2 regions of the Salinivibrio sp. ML323 genome follow, and region 1 is predicted to be linked to the other one. Evidence: riboswitches for the same ligand, from Rfam matches in the RefSeq annotation. Region 1 holds a riboswitch; the other holds the start of a gene.

Region 1 (7,397 bases):
ATCGTTTTCTTCAATGCGCGAGACGGTCATGGTCCAGCCCTCGTGACTTTCTACCTCATCGCCGGGGTTGAACATCACCCGAGTCACGGGCGCATCATGGCTGGCGTACAGCCGTGTTTCATCACTAGCAGGAAACATTAGGGTCACGGTACGGCCATCAACGGACACCACGGTGCCGAGTCCAAGATCATGCTCCGTATCACTGATCCAACGTTGTCCAAGCGCAAATGACATAAGGGAAAACCTCTGAATTAACTCGATTGTCGAAAGACGCGGCGCCGTTGACGACGGCACCGTTTAAATACTCTGCTATTCAGTGTGGCACTGAAAAAATTGGCCGCCAATAGTACTCGAACTTGTGAGGAGGGTCACGATGAAACTCAATCAATAGTGGCAAAGAGGTAGATTGACATACAAACGTCATCAAGTGACGGCAAAGATAAAAGCGTGAGCTGGCGCAGTAAAACAAGTTGGGCGCATCCCAACGGCCAGGTCTACGCTTATTTTAAGCGCTGTCACCGACAGTGAACTGCCGATACAGGAGGTGCCTATGGGCGACGCCGACCGGAAGCTGTTTGTACTTGATACTAATATTCTCCTCCACGAGCCTTTCTCGATTTACTCTTTCCAAGAACACGATGTCGTGATCCCCATGACTGTCCTCGAAGAACTTGACCGGATTAAAGATAGCAAACGCGATGTTTCACGGGATGCGCGTGTGGCGATCCGTGCGCTGGAAGATATTTTTAAAGAGGCCACTCCTGACGAAATTGGCGAGGGCATTGCCGTTGGCAAAGGCGATGCGACAGGGGCGGTGTCGATCCTCGCTGATTTTGAGATCAAAGAAACCGTCCATGCCTTTGCCGATAAAGCGGGTGATAACCGCATACTCAATGCGGTGTTGTACCTGCAAACTAAGCGCTCACCCCGCAAAGTGGTATTGGTGACCAAAGACATCAATATGCGCTTGCGCGCCAAAGGGGCGGGGGTGATGTATGTGGAGGACTACCGCACCGATCAGCTGATTGATGATGTGCGATTGCTAACCAAAGGTTTCCATCAATTTGCAGGCAGCTTTTGGGATAAAGTGGGAGAATGTAATAGTCAAGCCTATGGCACAGAGACCCTACATACGTTGCCGTCAGAGCTTCTCGATACGCCGTTTGTTAACCAATACCTGTTAGATGACAGTGACGATTTTGCCGCGCGTGTGCAAGCCATTGATGGCGATAAAGCGGTGATTAAAGATCTGAGCCGAGAGCGATTGATGCATCGCGCTGCGTGGGATGTGAAACCGAAAAATATCTACCAAGGGATGGCGATGGATGCGTTGCTCGATCCGAGTATCGACTTGGCGATCCTCACCGGTCCGGCAGGCTGTGGTAAAACCATTCTGGCGATGGCCGCCGCGCTTGAGCAGGTGGTAGAAAAAGGGATGTACGATAAAATCATCGTAACCCGCAATACCCCAGATATTGGCGAGTCAATTGGCTTTTTGCCGGGCTCCGAAGAAGAGAAAATGTTGCCTTGGCTAGGAGCCGTGACCGATACGCTAGAAGCCTTGCACATGCACGATGAGTGCACCGATGGCTCGATGCGTTACATCATGGAGAAAGCGAATCTGCAGTTTAAATCGATTAACTTTATGCGTGGCCGCTCGATTCAAAACGCGTTCGTGATTTTGGATGAGTGCCAAAACCTCACCGCCTCTCAGCTTAAAACCATTATTACTCGGTGTGGGGAGGGGACCAAGTTGGTGTGCTCGGGGAACTTGGCGCAAATCGATTCTTCGTATTTGACCCCAGTGACATCTGGGCTGACCTATATTGTTGAGCGGTTTAAAAACTTTGAAGGCAGTGCGTGTGTGTACCTCAATGGCGTGGTGCGCAGTCGCTTGGCTGAGTTTGCCGAAGAGAATTTATAGCTGATATCAGGTGGCGGTTATCAGGCCGCCACCTTCATCCATTGCCTAAAACAATTCAACATCGTCCTCGGCGACAAAGGTTTTGACCACCCCAGACTGCAGTAAATCATCATAAAAAGCGACCTGGTTACGGCCATTTTGTTTAGCGTGATAAAGCGCCTGATCGGCGTAGCCTAAGATGACGCTGGTGCTCAGCTGTCCATGTTCAATCCGTGTCGCGCCCATGGAAATGGTCACGGTTTGGGCGGCACCAAAGTCTCGCGCGTTGACATTGGCAATAAAGGCATTGGCCTTTTGTTCGGCCATGGCCCGCGAGCAGGGCTGAAATAGCACTACAAATTCATCGCCGCCATACCGGAACAAGGTGTCTTGTGAAGAGAAGCTCTGGCGCATTAGTGAAGCCAGTAACAAGATGACCTCGTCACCAAACACATGACCAAAATTGTCATTGACCTGCTTAAAGTGGTCGACATCGAAAATGCACACCCAAGGTGAGAGAGCGCTGTCAGCGTCACTGTTTGGCGTCGCCTCGCTTTGCGCTAAGCGATCACATATCAGATCCAGCTTTTTAGATAAGACTTTACGATTAAATAAGCTGGTAAAGCTGTCACGTTCGCTCGCCATAATAATCTGCTGGTAGTTCTCATAAATGCGCGTGAGTCCGGCCACCAAAGCACGTTGATCTTGGCTAAGGCTTTTGGCGCGGCCGCACAAAATACTGCTGACCCCATCTTCTTTCTCATAATAGATGGGAACGGCAATCAATACATGATCATGAGTGTGGTGTTGAATAACCGCTTGGGACGCAAGGCACTCTGCCAAAAGTGCGTCAATTTGATGGATATTCTCTTGCTGAAACGCACTGTTGTCGTTGGTGCCGAGTACGGTAAAGGCAGGCTGCATATCATCGCAGTAATCAAGCAGTACGACTTCGCCAACCGGAGTAAGCTCGGTAATCGAGGTCAGCAAGCTCTTAGTAATCGCGTCGACTTCCGTTTTAGCGGTAAAGTCGACGATCGAGTCGAGAATCTGGATACTGCTGGCGGCCACAGGACGCCTCCTTGGAATCTACCGTGTTTTCCTTAGTATAGAAGCCTATCAGGGGGATGCCACCCAAAACGAATCGTCAGCGGTGCCCATGTAACCTTGCATCATTTCTGGCGGATGATTGAGCGCTTCAATTGGACGATGAAGACGAACTTGTCCCTCATCGAGATAAAGAAACTGAGAGGCAATGGCTTGGGCATCTTCGGGATGGTGAGTGACCATTACCACCGTCGTGCCTTGTGCTTGGGCGGTACGCTTGACCAATGCCAGCATATCCTTTTTTAGCGCAGGGTCGAGCGCTGAAAAGGGCTCATCGAGCAGCAATAAAGGCTGGTTACGTGCGATGCTTCTACCCAAGGCGATGCGTTGGCGTTGGCCACCTGATAGTTGACCGGGCAGACGTGGCAGATAGTCATTTAAACCCACGGCGTGGGCCGCCTGGTGAATGCTGTCACGCTGGGAAGCGGTGAGTTTCAGTGATGGCGACAAGCCAATGGCCATATTGTCGAATACCGACAAGTGAGTAAAGACGTTGTGCTCTTGAAACAAGATAGACAATGGTCGCTGGTGGGCGGGCGTCGTGGTGACGGGCTTGCCATCAATGGTGATCTCGCCACTATCTGGCGCGATCAGCCCGGCAATCAAGGATAACAAGGTGCTCTTTCCCGCCCCGCTTGGGCCGAGCACAGCCACAATCTCCCCCGGCGCTATCTTGGCATCAAAGATCATCCAATCTTGCTGGTAACGGTAATGGACATTGGAAAGCGTTAACATGCGTGTCTCCATTGGATAAGGCGCGTAAGCAGGGCATAACATCCCAAGCTGGTGAGCAGTAACAGCATCGCTGCAGCAGCACCGGCTTCCATTTGGTAACTGCCCATTAAGCGAAATAAATACAGGGGCAGGGTTTGAAAGTTTTGGCTGCCAAATAGGGCTATCGCACTGAGATCACCCATCGATAACACAAAACTCACCGCGACACCGCGTGCAATCGGTGCACGTAAACAGTCCCATTCGATCAGACGTAAACGCGTGATGCCTCTTACGCCTAAGGTGGCGCACAGATTATGGTAAGACTGGGCAACCTGAAACGCGGGGGCACTTAATACTTTTATGAGATAAGGCAGCGCCATCAGGGCGTTCACCGCCATCACTAGCCACAGCGCTAAACTGAATACGTCGCTAAACTGGCGAAACAGCAAAAAAAGCCCGGTGCTGAGCACGATGCTCGGGACCACCAGGATAATGGCTCCTAGCGTTTCTATCCCATCCGCCTGTTTTTTGCGTCCGTGTAAGCGCCAGTGGCGGCTAGCGAGGATCACTGCGGCTGCAAGCACAAAGGCAAAGCTGGTTGCCCCTGAGGCAATGGCGAGGGAGTGCAGTGTCGCCTGCCACAGTGCGCCATCGCGTCCCAGCATTTGGCGGCTCGGCTATCCAAAGAGGCGGGAAGAGGCAGCACTTCACTGGGCGTACTCGGCAGCGGGCGCGTCAAAGTTTGCACGGTAAATGCGATGGCGCCACATAACAGCATTTGCCAAAGCGCAAGGACAGCACCCGTTTGTAAATCGAAATCAAAATGAATGGCTTGGTAAATGGCCAGCTCTATTGTGGTGGCTTTCGGCCCACCGCCCAGTGCCATCACGGTGGCGAAGCTGGTAAAGCACAACATAAACACCAGCCCGACGATATGAGGCAAGCTTTGGCGTAAATACGGCCATTCTAAATGCTTAAAGCGCTGCCAGCCTTTCAGCCCTAGCTGGGTAGCAAGACGACGTTGATCAGCGGGGATCCCCTCTAACGCTTGCACCATGAGTTGGGCGGAAAATGGCAGATTAAAAAACACATGCGCGAGCAAAATGCCACTTAAACCATAAATAGAAAACGGCATCGTCGCATCAAAGTGCGCGAAGGCTTGCGCAATCCAGCCGCTGCGGCCATAGATGGCAACCAGTCCAAATACCCCCACCAATACCGGTAGCACCAAGGTCATGGCAAATAGCTTAAGCAGCCATGCCTTGGCTGGAAACTGCCGGCGATACAGGGCGTGGGCGACGGGTATCGCAAGCCCAACGCTGAGCATCACAGATAAGGTCGCCTGCTTAAAGCTAAAGTAGGTGACATGGCGCAGGTAGGTATCTTGCCACAACGCGGTGAGCACTAGGTCGTGGCTGTGAGAGAACAGCGCCCAGAGTGCGCTGCCAATCAAAACCACGACTAAGCTGGCCGCCATACTGCCCGGCCAGGTTCGAGAAGGGTTGAGCATCTTGGCTATTCAACCAGCGCGGTTTGCCAGTCACGCACCCATTGCTGGCGATTGCCCATCACTTCATCAGGCTGATATAGCAGGCTTTCCTCCGGCTTGTCTAAGGTGTAGAAGGCATCAGGCAGGTTGACATCGGTTACCGGATACATCCACTGCGTGGTTGGGAGCACAGACTGAGCTGCATCACTGAGCATAAATTGTAAAAACGCGTCTGCACGTTCCGGTTGATCCGTGTAGGCTGATTTTGCCACCACTTCGATTTGCATGTAGTGGCCTTCTTCAAACATGGCAGCGGCAAAGCGGTCGTCCTCATCGGCAACCCGGTGATAGGCCGGTGAAGTGGTATAAGAAAGCACCATGTCGGCTTCTTTGTTAAGGAACATGTTGTACGCCTCGGTCCAGCCTTTGGTCACGGTAATGGTGTTGTCAGCCAGTTCGCGCCATGCTTGTTGGTTATCATCGCCATACACTTTTTGGATCCAGAGCATTAAGCCTTGGCCGACGGTTGAGACGCGCGGATCTTGGTAAATCACACTGATATCGTCGCGCTCTTCAATCAAGGCTTTGAGGCTTTTGGGCGGATCGAGCAAGCGGGTAGTGTCATACACAAAGGCAAAATAGCCGTAATCGTAAGGGATAAAGTAGTTGTTGTCCCACCCGCCAGGCACTTGCAGGCGCTCAGTATTGACCGCATGCTCAGCGACAATGCCGCTGCGCTCGGCTTCTTTCATTAAATTGGTATCCATCCCGAGTACGATATCGGCTTGGGTGGTTTCCCCTTCAATGCGTAGGCGATTGAGCAAAGCGGCGCCATCATCGAGAGACACGAATTCCAGTTGGCAATCGCACTGTTTTTCAAATTCGGCTTTGATTTTGGGCCCTGCGCCCCATTCGGCGATAAAGGAGTCATAGGTATACACGGTGAGTGGGTCCACGGCGCGGGCACTGAGTGATAACAGCGACAGAGAAATCAGAGTGAGAACAGAGGTAAAAACTTTCACAGCACGCTCCTAAGTTGGGCGTGGGTGTTGAGGCAAGTTGATGGCAACATCAAGTCTCAATCCCTACGCCAGTGTTAGCTGGATCAGGTTCGATGGGTCTAGCGCGGTGCGCAATCTCAGCCATGAGGCTCCCCAATGAGTACCAAGCCATTGTACTGATTGGCTTAGGGTTAACCAAGCCTTTTAGTCAGCGAGTTGGTTAAGGTCCCAGTTGTAGTCGTATTCCAATGTTGCCTCTTGTGGCAATGGAATATCGCGATACTGGTTTATGTGAGCGATCACGCCTTGCTTATCGCCACCAAAATCAGCCTCAAACCACTCATAGATAGAAGAAAGCTGCCATTGATCGCCTTGCTGACTTACCCCTTTGTCGCTATTAATAAAACGATAGGCCGCTTGTTCGAGCTGTGCCTCAAGCGCGTTTGCTTGGAAGGCCTTAGGTTGCAGGTTTGGACAACCCAAACTGGCACAGTTAACCGCATAGTGGGTACGCGGATCTTGCCATAGTGGGCGCAGAATGCGGTGCTCAATATCATTCAAGGTAAGGGGTTCACCTGCCACCGTGACCACCTCATCATCCCAAGGTCCAAAGCTAAATAGCCCACCGAGTTTGGTGATGGAACTGACCGGGTACTCGGCGATAATCAGTTTTACGGTGACCGCATTGTAAAGGTTGACCCAATACGCGTATTGCTCGTTTTTGGTCAGGGTGCGCGGGTCGCGCGCGGTGAGCATGCGGATATAATGATCGAGGGCTTTCTTGTCAGCGTCGGTGACCGCCGCATAGTTAAATAAGGTGTGCTGCCCCTGAGGCTGCAAATACTTATCGAGCAATACTTGCCAAGTGTGATGAGTGAAGGTTGCCTGGCTGTCAGGGTTATGGGCATCCCACATCGCCCAATACTCTGCTTTGGGGGCCGCTTGGCTAAACAGCGGAAAAACCAAACAGAATAGAAGTATCAAACGTTTTTGCATTGCCCGTCCTTATTTTCAGCAAGCCTTCTTTTCAGACTAGACCAAGCAAATGCGTTGTTGGTTTCATGGTGAATGGAAAAAAGTGGGGCTTGACCAATAAGCGCGGCGAGGATCGCGCTTATTGGTGGAGTGGGCTAAAGCGGGGATTTATGACAAAAAGTCCGGGATGCGCTGCTCAAAGCGCGAG
Region 2 (7,397 bases), on a different contig from region 1:
TTTTGATGATCTATACGACGCTGTCCTCGGCATGTTGAGAGGGTTTGATTTGCCGGAGGAAGAGCCCAGTGCGATTCGAGACTGGATTGGTGATGGCGCGGATTTATTGATCCATCGGGTGCTTACGCGACACATTGATGGGCGGGTTTCTACCACCGTACTGAACCAAGCCCGCGCGTTGTTCCTGTCCTCATACCTAGGCAAAAAACCGCCAAAAACTCGACTCTATCCAGGGGTGCTTGCTTGTCTTGAAGGTCTCTCTCAACGTCAGTTCCCGATGATATGTACCACGGACATGCAAACGGCGCATGCCAATAGCCTACTCAAAGCACTTGGGGTCAGCCACTTTTTTACCCGTATCTTAGGAACCGATGCAATCGCAGCCGGAAAGCCGGATCCCGATAGCATTTTTGAATCGGCGGCGATTTTAGCAGTGCCACCATCAGAATTGCTGGTGGTTGGTGATGCCGTGAATGATGTTCATGCGGCAAGAGCGGCGGGCTCGCCTGTCGTGTGTGTCGATTACGGCTATAATTACGGTACAGCAATCCAAAAAACGGGGCCAGATACCACCCTTGATACATTGGCCGCCTTGCCCAATATTATTTCTAAGCCAAGCCGGATTGAGGTGTCAGGGCATGTGTTGACCACACCACCGGTATTGGCCGGCCCACTTTATGGTCGTGGATCACGGCCGGGAGGTGGGGCACAGTTTCGCTAACACTGCCAGGAGGGAAGCGTGAAAAACGAACTCAATCCTACCCATCTACTGCGCGCGTTTGAGATAGTGACAGAGTATGGTGAGAAAATAGAAGATGGGCACCGCCTAGATGGCATTGACGCTTTCTCAGATTATGACGGCTATACCATTTATTTAGCAGGAAATGGGGTACAGTTACGTGTGGGGTTTCACAATACCTATGATCTTGACTATGAGCACGAAAACCTAAAAGAGCAGTTCCTGAAAAAGGTCGATGCGCTAGTCAAAAACTATAAAAGATAGCGACGGATAGGCAATGCATGCCGGACCGTCAAACGCCCCACAATGGGGCGTTTTTTATAGGTCAAAGGCAGGGAGCATGGACAGCGAACCAATCACCACAAACCGAACACGCGGGACCCAAGCCCATTATCAAGCGTTAGTCGACAGCGCGGCAGCCGCGATCTTGGTGATTGATGAACGCGGCATTATTTTAGATGCGAACCCGTTCACCCACCGATTATTGGGTTATCACCCGCAACAGCTAATCGGAAAGAATGTTGATTGTTTAATGCCGCCGGAGCACCAAGGGAAGCATGACCATTATTTACGGCAATATATAACAACAGGCCAGGCAAACATTATCGGTACCGGCCGGCGGGTTGAGGCACGGCATCAAGCGGGGCATGTGGTACCGATTCATCTTGCGGTCAGTGAAGTGTGGGTTGAAGACCGGCGAGAGTTTATTGGCATTATGTCTGATATGCGCGCGCTGACTCAGGCTCAGACGCGTAATAAACACGAACGCAATCAACTCAAAACCATTATTAATGCGATCGCCAATCCTGTTTTTGTCCGAGAGCTGGGCGGACACTATTCGCTTGCAAATTATGCCTGCCTGCAAGCATTAAATGTCGAGCATGTTGAACAGCTTGCTGAGGCAATTCATGGTGCCTTGCCTGAGGGAATGCGCGAAACCCTCAATGCGCTTGATCACCAACTGACGCTCGATGGTGAACCCGTTCATGTCGATGTGACATTAAGAGATGGTCGGACTTTTAAGCTCGCTAAAACGCTTATTCGCCACGTAGAGGGAGAGCCTTACGCCATTGTGACTGTTGGGTATGATGCCACACCATTACTGCAAGCGAAGCACGAGGCAGAACGCGCCAATCAAGCCAAAAGTGATTTTCTCTCTGCCATGAGTCATGAGCTGCGCACGCCTTTAAACAGTGTGCTCGGTTATGCGCAACTACTACAACGATCCTCTTCTCCTCGCTTGACGGAGACGCAACGGCAATATGTCGATCAAATTCACCAAAGTGGTCGCCACTTACTCACCTTAATTAATGATGTGCTGGATCTTGCCAAACTTGAGGCAGGAAAAACGGTGGTCAATGTCACTTGGTATCCGGTTCGCGCCCTTGTCAGTGATGCCGTTCGAACACTACTCCCGCTCGCAAAGCAGCAGCACGTTGAGTTAGATGATTGCCTACCCGCGGATCTGAGTGGCGACCTATATGTGGATCCAACCCGTTTCAAACAAGTGTTGATCAATTTACTCAGCAACGCGATTAAATATAACCATCCTCAGGGGCGAGTATGGGTTGAAGCCAGTCAACCATCGTCAACCTTGACGATCTCTGTATCAGATACCGGGATCGGCATCGCTGAAAATCGGTTAAACCATCTTTTTGAGCCATTTAACCGCTTGGCCGCCGAACAATCACAGATTGAAGGGGCAGGTGTGGGGTTAGCGGTGAGCCACCAATTGGTTGTGCAAATGCAAGGCGAGATGTCAGTAAAAAGCCAGCCAGGCAAGGGCAGTTGTTTTTCAGTGACTTTCCCTTACCGGGCGTCGACGCGACCTGACGATCAAGGTTGTACGTGTCTCCGCGTGAGCCAGCCGCATCGCGTGCTCTATATTGATAATAACAGTGCCCGCCAGCGCCTGATGACCGATTGCTTTGAAGATTGGCCAATGTTGACACTCTATCATGCGCATGAGCTGTCACTGGCTGAGGCTGTTGCGCTCGCGTCTCCGCCATCGTTAGTCATTATAGCGGCTGATAGCGTTGCGGCAACGTCCGAACAAATACAAGCACAATTTGGCGACAAACCACTCATTGTTCTGACTGACAACCCATGCGACGAACCACATAACAAACCGACATTACAACGTTTATCGTTGCCGCTCTCGTCAGCGGACTTGGCTGAGGCCATACAATTATTATTAGAGGAGAGGCTATGATAAAGGATCCGTCACAAGCACATATACTGATCATTGATGATCGACCGGAAAACATTCACTTACTGTCTACCATGCTCAAGCAAGCCGGTTATCAACAGCTGAATGGGCTCACCGATCCTCGCCTTGTCACCGATGCTCTCTCCCCCGTTCCCGACCTGATTTTACTCGATATGCGGATGCCGCAGCGCTCTGGCTTACTGGTGCTGGATGATCTTAATGACGCTTTAGATGAGCATTGCCCGCCCGTGATGGTACTCACCGCAGATAATGACCTGAATTTGCGTAACCAAGCGTTATGCCGTGGCGCGATTGATTACATCAGCAAACCCTTTGATCACGATGAGGTGTTGCAACGGATTCAAAACCTTTTGCATCTGCAATTGAAAACCCGTAAAGAGCGCGATCAAGCGGCACGGCTGCAAATGCTGGTTAACAAACAAACGGCGGCTTTACGCGCGCTGTCTTTGACCCATCCGTTAACCGGGCTACCAAATCGTCGCGCATTATTAGATGCCGCTGAGCGCCAGCTGAGCAAAGGGCCGGTGACTGTGATGATGATTGCCTTAGATGGCATGGAAGCGGTGACCAAACACCAAGGCCATTTAATGACAGAGGCACTATACAAACAAGTGGCCAATCTGCTAGCCAATAGTACAGTGGCGCGCCCACATCGCATTGGCGTTTGGGATAGCACACGACTGGTGATGCTGATTGAAGAACACGATAACCATGCCGTAGAAAAAGCCGCGCGCATCAATCGGTTGATCAGCGGACACCACACGCTCGATGGGCGTTTAATGTTTTTACGTTGCCACATTGGTATCAGCCGCACGGAGCATGAGACACAAGATGTGGCGCAACTGTTTCGTCAAGCCATTTTAGCGATTCCGACGGATGACCAACTTATCGGCGAATATCAGCCTGAGCTTGATAGCCAAGCTCAGCGCGCGCATTTGATTCGCACCGAATTAGGGCCAGCACTGCAAAGCGGACAATTATCACTGGTGTATCAACCCAAATGGCGATTAGACGGCGGTTTGATGATAGGCGCGGAAGCGCTGTTGCGTTGGCAGCATCCGACCCTTGGGGCCATCAGTCCGGCGGAATTTATCCCCATCGCCGAACGCAGCGCAGATATGATCCAACTGGGCGACCACGTACTGGTGATGGCCTTAGCCGCGGTTGAATGTTGGCGAAAAAATAAACTGATCAACGATAGCTTCCACCTGTCAGTCAATGTTTCTGCCCAGCAGTTTCGCCCCGGCTTTGCTGACAGCGTCTTAGCTCGGTGCCAGGCAGTTGATGTCCCTTTGCATCTGATTCAATTAGAGGTCACAGAATCAGCACTGATCCAGCACATGTCGGTGGCACTGAAAGAGCTACAACAATTGCGAGATGCAGGCATGCATATTGCCCTCGATGACTTTGGCACCGGCTATAGCTCACTCAGTTACCTTAAACAGTTACCGGTCGATTGGGTCAAACTTGATCGCAGCTTTATCCACGACTTGGCTACCAACGCCAGTGATAAGCACTTGGTGGGTAGCGTGATTGATTTAGCCCATGGTTTTGGTCATGGTGTGGTCGCCGAGGGCGTCGAAAAAGAGGACCAGCAGTATGTGCTACAAACCATTGGCTGCGACCAAGTACAGGGCTTTTTATACGCACGGCCGCTAATTCAAGAAGGATTTGAACAACTGCTTAAAACCGCCAACCAAGGCAACGCGACCATTAATAGCAACGCGACGATCAATAGCAACGCAACCAGCAATAATAATGAGATGGCCTAAACGCGCAATTAGCACCCTCAACCTTGCGCTTTATCACTAAGGTTTATATTCTGATCGTGTTAGTCGGGGAGCAAGCAATTGCTGAGACTGTGAAAGCAGGACCCGTAGAACCTGATCCAGTTAGCACTGGCGGAGGGAACTGACGTGCTCAGCACACAAGGTCGCGCCATCGTGCGTGGTTTTGTCTCCTTCCGCCCCTGATGATTAAGGGGCCAATATGAACCTATCTCCACCTGTAATTCTTACCATCGCCGGCTCAGACAGCGGTGGCGGTGCCGGCATTCAAGCCGATATTAAAGCGATTTCAGCTACCGGCGGTTATGCGTGCTCGGTGATCACCGCATTAACCGCGCAAAACACCTGTGGCGTTGAGGCCGTCTCGGCGGTTGATCCTGGTTTTGTCCGCGCCCAATTGGATGCGGTGTTGTACGATATGCCAGTACGTGCCGTGAAAATCGGCATGCTCGCCAACCAAGCGATTATTCGCGAAGTAGCCGCTGTGCTCGCGCGCTCCCCGCACTTACCAGTCGTGCTCGATCCGGTCATGATCGCCACCAGCGGCGATCCGTTATTAGATGATGACGCCATGGATGCACTGATCAATACATTGATCCCGCGCGCGACCATTTTAACCCCCAACTTGCCAGAAGCCGCACGTTTAACTGGGTGTCCTGTTCCGACAACCACCGAGGAGATGTACGCCTTAGTGCCGGCACTGCGCAAGCTCGGATGTCCGTACGTGATGCTCAAAGGTGGCCATTTACATCACGCCACTGAAAGTGTGGATGTATGGATTAGCCGAGATACGTGCCAAACCTTGAGCGCCCGTCGGGTTGAGACTGCAAATACGCACGGCACAGGCTGTTCACTGTCCGCGGCGATTGCCTCTTTTTATGCGCAGGGACTGACACCTATCGAGGCCGGGCGAGCGGCTAAGCGTTATCTCACCGACGCGTTAGCGCATAGCCAGCAGTTAAAGGTGGGAAGAGGCGCGGGGCCTGTACATCATTTTTACGCTTACCCAGTCGAAGCGCGTCATCACTATGTACAAGAAGCCTCGGTTGAATAGGTCGGTTTTTCACCAATAGGGCATCTAAAGCGAGTCCGCCGCTTCTAAGGTGAAGCGGCGGACTGCTCGGGAAAGGCTAACAGCAGGTGTCGCGTGTGATGAATGGTACCCGAATCACGCCGCTGACCAATGCGGTAAACGCTCGGCTGCAATATAGAATACGCGATCGCCAGGGGCGACGTCTGTTGCAAGGTTGGGGTTAAGGGTAATGCCTTCACCTTTATCGAGACCAATTAATGTCGCATCGTATTCGTGCTTTAATTGTTTGAACAGGGTGCCCACATCCGTGGCACTCGCATTGGTAGGATAGCGTGCGCAATACTGCGTCATCCCCTGTGCCGTGCTTAACAGCTCGTGATGTAATTGGCTGGAACCCGGATCAACAGCGGCTTTCGCCAGCATTTCCACGGAAACAGACGGTACACACTCGGCGTGTGGATAGTGTTGTTTGAGTATTTGGCTGAGTGCATCATCTTGAAAGTAGGCGAGCAGATGCGCTGAGGGGTTTTTATGCGCGCAGAACAGGGCCGCTGACAGGGTAATATCGTCTTCGGGGTTATCGATAATAATGCTCGCGGCACTATCAATACCCGCACGGGCAATGCCCTCGGCGTCGGTAAAGCTGGTGACGCGCACAAATTCCACCTCGCCAGGGAGCGGGTTTTCCATTTCGGGACGCACACAAAGCACAATAGGACGATCGCCATGCACACCGCTTTGTAGTAGGCGAATAAGCTGGATAGTGCGTTGACCATTCCACCCTAACACCAGAATATGATTTTTCACTGTAAGACTCCGTTTTCCTTGTAATCCACGTCGCCAATAATCGACCAACGCACTGGTTACATGGCCAATTACAACGGCAAATAACCCCAGCCCGCCGGGAATAATCCAAAAGGCGGTAATCCACTGTCCTGCTTCTGTCGCTGGCGAATAGTCGCCATAGCCAACGGTGGACGCGGTGACCATTAAGTAATAAATATAGCGACCGAGTGACTGGGTCATCTCGGTTTCGCCCGCCCAGTACAAAAGCAGCCAGCCGATGATGCCGTAAGCAAGGACCACCAAGCCCAAAATACGCCCATTTAAATGGGCGAAGTGACTGATAATCCAACGTTTAAAAAGCAACCAAAAGGTCATAATGTTTCGCTCATTCGCCGCAGAGACGTCAGTATGGCGGGATTTTTTATCGGTTTACAGTGTAAATCAAATGATTGGCGTAAAATGGATCACATTTCGCTCCGTTTATCATACAAAACCAATATTAAGCGTTAAAATATTATAAAAAGCTTAATTAGGAGTCAGCGTGTTTATATCCCGTCGTCAACTTGAACAAGAACAGCAAAAACAAGTCGCTCAACAGCAAAAAATTGAACAGATTAATCATACCATCGACGCGCTGAATGCAGAGAAAGCTGAATTGCAGGAAGAGCTAGACACCGCAGAGAAAAAACGCCAAACCGGCAAAGCGATCGACGCCAACTTATGCCACTTTGGTGATTCGATTAACGCCACCCAATCCTCTCTGGCCACCTTGGCGGACACCATTAACGGTGAAAAAGAGCGTGTGACCGAAGTGAGCCACCA

What was found. Region 1 has a riboswitch for thiamine pyrophosphate ahead of thiB (thiamine ABC transporter substrate binding subunit). Riboswitches for the same ligand answer to the same signal wherever they lie in the genome.
Region 2: it holds a riboswitch for thiamine pyrophosphate, as region 1 does, so the genes downstream of both, thiD (bifunctional hydroxymethylpyrimidine kinase/phosphomethylpyrimidine kinase) here and thiB (thiamine ABC transporter substrate binding subunit) in region 1, are expected to answer to the same signal.

Annotation. Positions count from the first base shown of each region.
Region 1 covers NZ_MUES01000012.1:20,388-27,784, reverse strand. Annotated here, with positions in the region: gene rapA (RNA polymerase-associated protein RapA) at 1-234, opposite strand, end outside; gene BZG13_RS09175 (PhoH family protein) at 551-1,924, shown strand; gene BZG13_RS09170 (GGDEF domain-containing protein) at 1,970-2,974, opposite strand; gene thiQ (thiamine ABC transporter ATP-binding protein) at 3,023-3,745, opposite strand; partial or broken gene BZG13_RS09160 (thiamine/thiamine pyrophosphate ABC transporter permease ThiP) at 3,739-5,234, opposite strand; gene thiB (thiamine ABC transporter substrate binding subunit) at 5,240-6,235, opposite strand; TPP riboswitch at 6,279-6,380, opposite strand; gene BZG13_RS09150 (DUF547 domain-containing protein) at 6,419-7,210, opposite strand; gene leuD (3-isopropylmalate dehydratase small subunit) at 7,358-7,397, opposite strand, start outside.
Region 2 covers NZ_MUES01000003.1:102,998-110,394, forward strand. Annotated here, with positions in the region: gene BZG13_RS03470 (HAD-IA family hydrolase) at 1-721, shown strand, start outside; gene BZG13_RS03475 (DUF3081 domain-containing protein) at 740-1,003, shown strand; gene BZG13_RS03480 (sensor histidine kinase) at 1,080-2,951, shown strand; gene BZG13_RS03485 (putative bifunctional diguanylate cyclase/phosphodiesterase) at 2,948-4,741, shown strand; TPP riboswitch at 4,796-4,896, shown strand; gene thiD (bifunctional hydroxymethylpyrimidine kinase/phosphomethylpyrimidine kinase) at 4,959-5,810, shown strand; gene BZG13_RS03495 (potassium channel family protein) at 5,925-6,950, opposite strand; gene BZG13_RS15565 (methyl-accepting chemotaxis protein) at 7,117-7,397, shown strand, end outside.